2 regions of the Arthrobacter sp. 01T425 genome follow, and region 2 is predicted to be linked to the other one. Evidence: riboswitches for the same ligand, from Rfam matches in the RefSeq annotation. Region 2 holds a riboswitch; the other holds the start of a gene.
The links. Region 2 has a riboswitch for cyclic di-AMP ahead of AC1DNG_RS01000 (hypothetical protein). Riboswitches for the same ligand answer to the same signal wherever they lie in the genome.

Region 1 (5,183 bases), on a different contig from region 2:
GAATCTTCGAGATGCTCAACCACCCGACGGTCTCGCCCTACGGAAACCCCATTCCGGGGCTTGCGGATCTTGGCGGCGTGCCCAATGGCGCCCCCGTGGACAGGCCTGTGAACCTGCTGGAGGCCATGGCCGGCTACGGGGTAACTTCCAGGGTTACGGTCAACCGGCTCGCGGAGCCGATCCAGGTGGAGCCGGAGCTTCTGGCCCAGCTCGACGAGGGCGGAATCAGGCCTGGCGCGCTTGTCTCGCTGGAGCGGGTGGGGGAGTACATCTCGGTCCGCGTCCCCGATATCGAAGGTGCCCTGGAACTGCCGCCCGAGGTTGCCGCGCACGTCTTTGTAACAGTCGCCTGACCAGCCACTACGCGCCGGTCATGGGACGACCCACGAGTTGTCCACAATTGCGGTTACGGATTTATTACCGGGCGGCTTAATCGCCTATAGTTAGTGCCCAGTACCGATACCAAAGCGTTACCTGATCCGAAGCCGAGCCCTGCCAGCGGATCAGTCGCAGAACTACCTCCTGGCAGGGGCGGGGGAACCACTTTCGGCTGCTACTTCGGCAGCCTTGGGGTGAAGTCCGTCAGCGGCAAGCAGCTTCCACCGAAGGATCCCCTGGGGATGCATCTGTGCGTGGCTGCTTGCAACGGCGGACCGGGTCTTTGATCTCTCTGACCCGAATCCGACAGCTAACTTCGCAGGCCATCCAGAGAGGAACCGTTCTTGACCACCCAGACCTCCAGGGGCCGTCGCCGCGCGACCGGTCCCGCTCCGGAGCCGCGTCCCGTCGTCGCACACACGGCCGAACGCCCGCGGGACGTGCACCGGGATGAACGCCGTCGCCGTCGCAGTCCGTTCCGCCAGGTCACGGACTTTGCCGCGGCCAGCGGGGTCGGGCAGAAGGCCGGGATCGCCCTGGCCGCAACTGGTCTGGTTCTGACCGTGACGGTCCCCGTCACGAGCCCGGTGATGGCTTCGAATCCGGGCGGGTCCGGCGCGCTCTCCGCTGCCGTGCAGCCGGATGTCACCGCTGCCGCCGCCGCCAAAGTCGACTTCAACCGTACGGCCGTCACCACGAAGGGCGATCCGGACGGGAAACTCAAGCAGCTGCTGAGCGCCCAGTCTGTGGGCACCATCACCCGCGCGGCATCGGCCGGCACCCTGGGTGCGCCGCTCGACCAGCTGGTCACGGCCTCGCCCTTCGGCTACCGCGTCAGCCCCATTACCGGGGGCGCGGGGGAGTTCCACCGCGGCCAGGATTTCGCCGCCCAGTGCGGCACGGCGGTCCACGCGGCCGCCAGCGGCACCGTGACCTTCAACGGCTGGCATCCCTTCGGCGGGGGGAACCGCGTGGTCATCGATCACGGCAACGGCCTGGAGACCACGTACAACCACCTGTCCTCGGCCTCGGTCAAGGTCGGCCAGAAGGTTTCCCGCGGTGACGTCGTCGCCATGAGCGGAACCACCGGCGCCTCCACGGGCTGCCACCTCCACTTTGAAGTGATGGTCAACGGCGATGTCGTTGATCCGCTCGGCTGGCTCTAAAAAGACGATGGGCTGCTCTCAACTTCCTGTGACACGCCGTGATCTGAATGTGACATTGGATCCGGACTGCTGTAGGGTTTGAAGCACGCCAACTTTTCCGAAGTTGGCGCTCTTGAGTGGATTGCCTAGCTCTGCCACCGCTCAAGGTCCGTTCGCATTACATCGTCTGGCAGGGGCGGGGGAACCAATTTTGGCCTTCGAAAGAAGGCCTTGGGGTTAAGTCGTAAAGCTTCCCAGGAAGCAGCGCGGCCGGGTGACTCCCATCCGAATCCGACAGCTCACCTCGTAGGCATTGGGAGAGGCTACTTTCGTGTCTTCACGCCACAATTCTGCGCGCATGCGCACCGGCGAGGCTCTGTCGAGCCCGCTGGAATCCACATCACGTGCCGCCCTTGCCGGCGCCCGGATTGGATCACGTTCCGCAGGCTCAATCTCTAGCGAGCCCGGACAGCATGCAGTTTCCGCTTTTGGCGCGTCTTCGCAGTACACCCTTCGCTAAGTAACCCATTTCGGGGCGATCCGGCGTACCCCCAAGATGCCGGAGCGTCCTCAGTCCGTGCCCGAAAGCGCGCGGTCCAAGGATCACGAAAGAGAGAACTTAATGACTACTCGTGCAAACGTTGCACGGCACCGCGCCGAGGTCACCAAGACCAACTCGCTGGCTGTTATTGCTAAGGCTGTCGGCGACAACGCCGGCGGCGTGGGCCGTCAGGCCGCGGTCATCGCCGCAGCTTCCGGTCTGGTCCTGACCAGCGGAATCGCAGCCAACGCTGCTGAAACCAATGTTCAGCGCGAATCGACCTCCGCTTCGGCCCTGGAAGTCCAGTCCGCAGCTCCGGCCACCATCTCGGCCGCTTCCACCATCGCGATCTCCTACGAGAAGCCCGCCGTGACCACCACGCCGGCTCCCGTCGTCGAGGCTCCCAAGCCCGTCGTCAAGGTCCAGGACGCCACGGCCACCCGCGCCGGCGGCACCGAGCTTGGCGTCAGCGGCGGCGTCGCTGCCCAGGCCCCCGCCGGCATCGGAAGCGGCGCAGGCGCGACCATCGCCGCCGCTGCCTACGCACAGATCGGCGTGGCGCAGGACTGCACCGCCCTCGCCACCAACGCCCTGGCCGCGGCAGGCATCCACTACCACGGCTGGCCGGCAGGTTACCTGTCCCTGGGACGCACCGTGAGCGCCGCCGAGGCACGCCCGGGCGACCTCGCTTACTACCAGAACGGCGGCGTGGGCATGGCTCACATCGCGGTCTACGTCGGCAACGGCATGGCAGTGCACGGCGGCTGGAACGGCGGCACCACCGCGCTGTACAGCGTCAACGTCGGCTCCGGCCCGGTCTTCATCCGCGTCGGCGCCTAAGCACGAACCCCAGCATTCCAAAAGACCCCCGCCTGCAGGCGGGGGTCTTTTGCGTTGCCGCGCAGTGAACTTTCCGCGCCGGGGACCGCGCCGGTGAAAAAATATTCGGTGATCCGGCACTTGAGTGTTTACTCTTGTGTTGTCGATCCATAGCCCGACCATGCAGAGGGCAGCCGGCCCTCGTGCCGCTGGCGGGTGCGGCCGTGAAGAGGTATGCGGATGCGCACTCTCGTTCTGAATGCTGGATATGAACCGCTGGCGGTCATCACCTTCCGCCGGGCGCTCGTCCTTGTCCTGACCGGAAAGGCCAGCGTGGTGGCCGAAGGGGACGACCCCGTGGTCGGCCCCCAGGACATTTTGGGCCGCCCGTCCGTGATCCTGCTGAACCGCTACATCCGGCCCAGGTACAACACGATGACTGCGGTGAGCCGCCGCGGCGTGCTGCGCCGGGATGCCCACCGCTGCGCGTACTGCGGCAAGGCTGCCCACACCATCGACCACATCCAGCCCAAATCGCGGGGCGGGGCCGACTCCTGGGAGAATCTGGTGGCGGCGTGCCTGCGGTGCAACAACGCCAAGAGCGACCATACGCCGGCGGAGATGGGCTGGAAGATCGGTTTTGTTCCGGGCCCGCCAAAGGGTGCCATCTGGCAGATCAAGGAACTCGAGAAGCCGACGCCGGCCTGGGATCCGTTCCTGCTGCCTGAATCGGCTGCCTGATCTGCCCCCTTGCTGATTGATCAGCCGGTGAAGACGCTGCCGGCGCACGTGACGGCTTGTTCGGTGGCCGCTGGCGCCGCGCTAGGCTGAAACGATGGAGTTCGATGCCATCATTCTCGCCGGGGGGCGGTCCTCACGCCTCGGCGGCGTGCCCAAATCCGGGCTGATCTACGACGGCGCCACCCTCCTGGAGCGGTCACTGCGGGCCGCCGGCGCGGCGGGGCGCACCGTCGTCGTCGGCCCCGATCCCGGGGGCCTGCCCGGCGGCGTCCTGACCTGCCGGGAAGAGCCGCCCTTCGCGGGTCCGGCCGCAGCCATCGCGGCGGGGCTGGCCGCCCTGGCCGCCGATCACGCGAACCGGCACGCAGCAGCCGCGCCCTATACCCTCGTCCTGGCGTGTGACATGCCCCGGTCGGCCGGCGCGGTCCGTGCCCTGGCCGAGGCGCTGGCCGCGTCCGGTGCAGGCACGCCGGAAAGGGACGCGGCCGACGGCGTCATGGCCGTCTCGGCCGACGGCCGGAAACAGCCGCTCGCGGGCTTTTATGGCACGGCCGTGCTACAACGTTCTGTCGCGGACGCCGCGTCCCGGGACCGGCTGGAAAACGCATCGGTGTTCGCCCTTCTTGCTAGGCTGGACGTGCGGGAAGTTCGCGTTCCCCCGGGTTCCACGGATGACGTCGACACCTGGGATGACGCGTTCGCACTGGGGGTATCCGGCAGGATTCCCGACGGCGGTCCGGGCTCCGGCCCGGCTCTGCACAGCTGAACTCGACCATGGAGGCAAACGGTGAAAAGCCAGGACGAAACACTGGAAGACTGGTGCCGTGCCCTGCTCCAGGCCCTGGAGCTGGACGACGTTGAGATTGACGTGAATGAGGTCCTCGCCCTGGCCGGCGTGGCCGCCCATTCCGTGGTGCGCCCGGCGGCACCGCTGACCACATTCATTGCCGGCTTTGCGGCCGGCCTGGCCTCAGGCTCCGGGCAGGCCACGGACTCCGTGTCCATGGAGTCCGCGATGGCCGTGGCCCGCCGGCTCGCCAAGGACTACGCAGCCGCCGAAACTTCCGGGGCATGACGGCTGCGGCCCCGGACGGCAACGGCCCCACCACCGCCGCAGGTGGAGATGGCGTCAGAGATGGCGGTGAAGATGGCGTCAACGATACCGACGGAAATGGCGCCGGAACTGGCGGTGGAGGGGCTCCCGTAGACGGCCCTGGAGGCCCTCACATCGCGGCGCGCGAGGATGCAGCGGACGAGGACACTGCCGCGGAGCCGCATAAGCACCTGGCCCACACGTGGCAGGAGGCCCGGCAACTCGCGTTCGAGTGCGCCGTTCCCATCCCGGCCGCCCCTGTTCCGCTGCGGCAGACGCTTGGCCGGACGCTCGCGGCGGACGTCGTTGCCCGGCAGGACATGCCCCATTACGCTTCCTCTGCCATGGACGGCTGGGCCGTCAACGGCAGCGGCCCCTGGATCCTGGCCGAACCCGGCCAGCGTCTGGCACCACATCAGGCCAGCCCGATTGCCACCGGCGGCCTCATCCCGCCCGGGGCAAAGGC
Region 2 (5,183 bases):
CGGAGCTGCAATTCACGTCAATTGGAGAATGACCCTCCGAAATTTCGCCGCCGGCTCGGCTTTGGCCCAGGCATTTAGACATTCGGACTGTCAGGCCTTCGGCCCCCCCGGATCGCCCTGCCCAACGGCGCTGCCGGAATTTCCGGACTTGCCGCCGGCATTTGCCGGGACCGCGAAAGTCCTCGCCGCCCGTGACCCGGCGACGGCGCCCGCGGCTATGGTGACCAGCGCTCCCACCAGCAGGGCCGCGGCCTCGCCCGGGAGCAGGACCTGAAGCTGCGTGCCGATGCTCGCCGCAGCCACCGGTACGCCAAGCTGGGCCGCCGACAACACCCCGAGCGACAGCGGGAGTCCCAGGAAAGCCAGGTCGGCGTGGGCCAGCAGGGCCCCGGCCCCCAGCAACAGGCCGAGGGCCATCATGTCCGGGTGCCCGGCCAGGTCCCTTAGCGTCAGCGATGCACCCAGCCACACGAAGAAGAGCGGACCCAGGAAGCCGTCGCTGAGCGCGAACAGTTGCCGGGCCAGCCGCCGCGGTTCGCCGACCGCAGCCATCACCAGGCCGAAAGAAAAGCCCGCCATCATCACAGACACATTGCTCCACGTCGCGACACCGGCCAGGGTGAAGAGCACGGCCAGCTGGATCCGTAGCTCCAGGGCAAACTTGCGGCTTTCCGAGAGCCGGTGCACGCGCCGGCGGATTCCCTGGCGCTCCAGCCAGCGCAAGCCGACAAAGAGCACTACCGCGCACCCGGTCACCGCGAGGACACCCAGCGCCGCCTGGACTGCGTGGGGCGGATCCACCAGGAGCGGCAACGCCACAATGCAGGCTGTGTCGGCTATTGCCACCTGCGCTGTCATAGCGACGACATCTGGCCCGCCGAGGCGCAGGGAATCGACGATTGGAAGCACCAGGGCGGCCGACGAGGAGGCCAGCAGCACGACGTAGAGGGGAGCATGTCCAGTCCCGAACAGCAGTCCGATGCCGGTTCCGATCACCACCGCTGCCGCTGCGGCCACCATCGCCCGGCGGGAGCCTTTGCCGAGGGCGCCACGGATGTGCGGATCCCGCACGGGAACGTGGGTGCCTGCCACGAACATCATCAGCGCAAACCCGATATTGGCCAGCAGGGTGAACGTGGGGTCCGCGGGGTCCACCAGGGCCAGGCCTGAGCGCCCGATCGCGATGCCGGCCAGCAGCTCACCCAGCATGACAGGCAAGTGCCAGCGCGCCGGCAGGGCCAGCAGGGGGCCAGCCAAGGCGATGACGGCGATCAGCGCCAGCGACAGGAAGGTCACGGTTCGCGGCGGCCGGCCGGCGCCGGGCCTGACCGCCGTTCCACCACCGCATAGGCCTTGCCGTCCAGGAAAGCCCAGTCGTTGACAACCATGTACCCGAGCGCGTCCACCCGGTCATTAAGGATGTGCTCGTCGAAACCCCCGTCGCGCGGTTCCGCGTCCCATGTGCTCACGTGGACGTCCCCGCCGTCGAGGATCAGCAGCTCGGTGTTGACGTCGAAATCCTCTTGGGGCTGAGTGCTCAACTGGCAGATGGCGACACAATGGCTGTTCATTTTCGGGCCTCCGCTTCCGGTGGTGCTGATGGCATCATCCTATGTTCGGAAACGGCGCCGCCCTATGGGCAAATTGCGGCCCGGCATCACGGCTCCGTTACCTGAATGTGACTTTCGGGTGCGGTTCGCGCTACGGTTGATGAGTGCCTGTTGTCTCCGATACGGGCGCTCCCCAGCCGATTGCCTAACTCTGCCGCGGCCCGGGGGTAACTCGCATCAACGTCCGGCAGAGACGGGGAAACCACTTTTGATCTGCTGATATGCAGGTCTTGGGGTGAAGCCGCACAGTGCCCGCAACGACGGGCCCGGGAGTGCGGCCGGGTGCCTCCCATCCGAATCCGACAGCTCACCTCGCAGGCATTGGGAGAGGCTACATTTTTCATGACTTCAGTCAATACTTTTGCGCGCCATGCCGCCGTCCTCGCCGCCGCATCCGGCCTGGTCCTGACCAGCGGAATGGCCGCCAACGCCGCCACCGCCCCCGTGCAGCGTGACTCTGCTCCGGCGTCGAACGTCGACGTCACCGGACAGGTCAGTGCCCCCGTCAGCGCCGATTCAAGCGTCAAGATCAGCTTCGAGCGCCCCGCAGTGGATTCTGTTGCCGCGCCGGTCATCGAACAGCCCGTCGCACCGGCTCCGGCTCCCGCTGCAGCCCCGGCGGCAGCGCCCAAGGCTCCGGCCAAGCCGGTCATCCAGGTGCAGGCCGCTCCGGCAGCAGCTCCGGCAGCAGCGCCGGCCGCGGCGCCCGCGGGCGGACGCAACGCCATCATGCTCTCGGCCGCCTACAGCCAGGTGGGCATCACCCAGGACTGCACCGCCATGGTGGAAAAGGCCCTTGGCGCCGCGGGTAAGCCCGTTGGCGACATCGGTCCCCGCGCGTTCCTTGGCCTTGGAACCGTTGTGGCGACGCCGCAGCCCGGTGACATGGTGGTCCAGTCCGGCCACGTCGGCATCTACGCCGGCAACGGCCAGGTGGTCAGTGGCGGCATGAACGGCAAGAACCAGACCATGGTCCACCCGCTGTCCTGGCTCACCGCGACCGGCGGCGTGACGTTCGTCCGCGCCTAAGCCGCACGGCCCCGACCCGGGGCCAGACAGTCCGGAAAGACCGGCGCTCGAGTTCCCTTGGGGGCAACTCGACCGCCGGTCTTTCCTGTCTCCGCATTCGGGAGTCCGGGATCCCGATGGCTGATCTTTCCCCGGCGGATGGACCTCAGGGATTCCCGCTGCCCATGAGCGGAAGCATCAACTTCATGACGGTTCCCTCGTCGCCCGTCGCGGCCACCTCGACGGTGCCCCCGGCCGCGACAGCAATCTCCCGGACCAGGGCCAGGCCGATGCCAAAGCTCCGCTGTCCCTGTGAGGTGCCGGTGCCGGCCGTCCGCACGAACCGGTCAAAGATCCGGGCCTGATCGACGCCGGTGATTCCGGTCCCGGAGTCCGCCACCGTGATCACGGCGCGCTTCTGCTCGATTGAGGTCGTGATGGACACGCGGCCGCCCGGAGGCGTGTGGGCCAGCGCGTTGTCCGCCAGGGCCAGCACGGCACGCCGCAGCGCATTCTTCTCGATCCGGGCCAGCGGCCGGGCATCGGCAGAGAATTCCAGACGCACCTGGCGCTGCTCTGCCACCTGCTGGAGGCTGCCGGCGACGCTGGCGGCAGCGTCGGCGAGGTCGGCAGGGGGCGCGGAACGGTCCGGGGCCTCCGCGGTTGCCGCGAGGAGCAGTTCGTTGACAATCCCTGTCAGCGTCGCGGCGTCCTCCCGGATCCGGGCCAGGTCGTGGCTTTGCCTGGAGCCGGGCACAGTGTTGCGCTGGGCCAGCTGGATCCTGGTGTCCAGGATGGTCAATGGCGTGCGCAATTCGTGGCTGGCATCCTGGACAAAACGCCGCTCCCTTGCCAGGGCATCACTGAGGGGACGAATCGCGCTGCGCGCACTGAGCCACCCGACGATTCCGGCCAGCAGGATTCCCGCCACCCCGGCGATGATCATGGCTTCGAGGACGTCTTTGGAATCCAGGTAGGTGTAGGCCGTCCCGGCCGCCGCCGAGCCCGGCACTTCAGGATGGGCCAGTTGGTTCGTGAGGTACAGCGCCGTGGCGGCGAGCAGCCCGAGAACCATGACCGCGCACGCAGCACTGATCCGCACCGCGACCTTGAGGGAAGCCTTGCGCAGGATGGAGTGGTCCGGATTTCCGCCGGCCGGCCGGCCGTCACTCATGGGCTTCACCGATCTGGTATCCGAGGCCGTGCACCGTGCGGATCACAGCTTTGGAGATCTTCCGGCGCAGGTGATGAACATAGGTATCGATCACGCCGGGCTGCTCCGAGGCGTGGAAGCACGCCGCGAGGAGCTCATCCCGGGTGAAGACGCGGTCCGGTTCCGCGGCCAGGGCAGCCAGCAGCTGGCCTTCCTTTGCGGTCAGTGACACCGTTTGCCCGTAGACGGAACGGACGGAGCGCTGCGTTGGATCCAGTTCCCAGTCCCCGATCGCCACCGGTGCCGGGGCCGGGGGAGTGAAAGTCCGCGTCAGTGCGCGCAGGCGTGCTGCCAGTTCGCCGGCGTCGAACGGCTTGGTCACGTAATCGTTGGCTCCGGCGTCCAGGCCCCTGACTTTTTCGTCGGCATCGCCCAGCGCGGTCAGGATCAGGATGGGCGTGGCAATGCCTTTCGACCGCAAAGCCGTAATGAGGGCGATGCCGTCCATGCCGGGCAGCCCGCGGTCCACCACCATGACGTCCCAGCTCCCGGTCAGTCCCTGGTGGAGGCCGTCGCGGCCGTTGGTGACCAACTGGACCCGGTAGTCCGGGTCCAGGAGCTCGGCGATGAGCGGTCCCAGGACGGCGTCGTCCTCGACGAGCAGCAGGGACGGAAGGTCAGCGGAGGTCATGTCAGCTATTCTTCCGCGGCCATTTCCTCAGTCCGCAGTCCGGCCCCGGGTTCTTCTGCCGTGTCGCCGGCGGCTTTGTCTGCGGCTGCGGCTGCGCCGCGGGAGTTCCGGCGGCGTTTGAGGAGCTGCACCACCCCCGGCACGACGGAGACGAGCACCATGGCCACGACGATGGCGTCGATGTTCCTGGCGATGATGTCAAAGTGCCCCAGCCAGGTGCCAAGCATCGTCACGGAGGCTGCCCACGCGACGGCGCCGATGATATTCCACAGGGTAAAGGATTTGTAGTCATAGCGCGCGGTCCCGGCGGTCAGCGGAGCAAACGTCCGGACCATGGGGACGAAGCGGGCCAGCACGACGGCGGCCCCGCCGTGGCGGCGGAAGAAGTCCTCCGTGGTGGTCAGGTGCGCTGTCTTCAGGATCCGGGCGTCGTCCTTGAACCATCGCCGGCCAAATTTCCGTCCGAGCATGTAACCGACCTGGTCCCCGGCGACCGCGGCCGCGGTGACGACGCCGATCAGCACAGGCAACGTCAGTTGCAGCTGCTGGTGCAGAAGTCCTGCTGTGAACAACAGGGAGTCGCCGGGCAGGAAGGGAAAGAGCACGCCCGACTCGATGAAGACCATCACCGCGATCACACCCAGGGCGGCCGGGCCCAACCCGGCGAGCAGGCTTGCCGGGTCCAGCAGGGACAGTGTTGCGGCGGCGTGGACGGCCGGAA

Region 1: linked by a shared signal. The riboswitch ahead of AC1DNG_RS12200 (NlpC/P60 family protein) and the one ahead of AC1DNG_RS01000 (hypothetical protein) in region 2 are both predicted to bind cyclic di-AMP.

What each region holds. Positions count from the first base shown of each region.
Region 1 covers NZ_JBFTPY010000010.1:23,192-28,374, forward strand. Annotated here, with positions in the region: gene AC1DNG_RS12190 (iron-dependent transcriptional repressor DtxR) at 1-353, shown strand, start outside; cyclic di-AMP (ydaO/yuaA leader) riboswitch at 504-718, shown strand; gene AC1DNG_RS12195 (M23 family metallopeptidase) at 723-1,544, shown strand; cyclic di-AMP (ydaO/yuaA leader) riboswitch at 1,681-1,850, shown strand; gene AC1DNG_RS12200 (NlpC/P60 family protein) at 2,146-2,904, shown strand; gene AC1DNG_RS12205 (HNH endonuclease) at 3,124-3,624, shown strand; gene mobA (molybdenum cofactor guanylyltransferase) at 3,719-4,390, shown strand; gene AC1DNG_RS12215 (DUF6457 domain-containing protein) at 4,412-4,699, shown strand; gene AC1DNG_RS12220 (molybdopterin molybdotransferase MoeA) at 4,696-5,183, shown strand, end outside.
Region 2 covers NZ_JBFTPY010000001.1:199,757-204,939, forward strand. Annotated here, with positions in the region: gene AC1DNG_RS00985 (DNA alkylation repair protein) at 1-32, shown strand, start outside; gene AC1DNG_RS00990 (cation:proton antiporter) at 91-1,296, opposite strand; gene AC1DNG_RS00995 (hypothetical protein) at 1,293-1,541, opposite strand; cyclic di-AMP (ydaO/yuaA leader) riboswitch at 1,743-1,945, shown strand; gene AC1DNG_RS01000 (hypothetical protein) at 1,953-2,639, shown strand; gene AC1DNG_RS01005 (sensor histidine kinase) at 2,785-3,792, opposite strand; gene AC1DNG_RS01010 (response regulator transcription factor) at 3,785-4,462, opposite strand; gene AC1DNG_RS01015 (DedA family protein) at 4,468-5,183, opposite strand, start outside.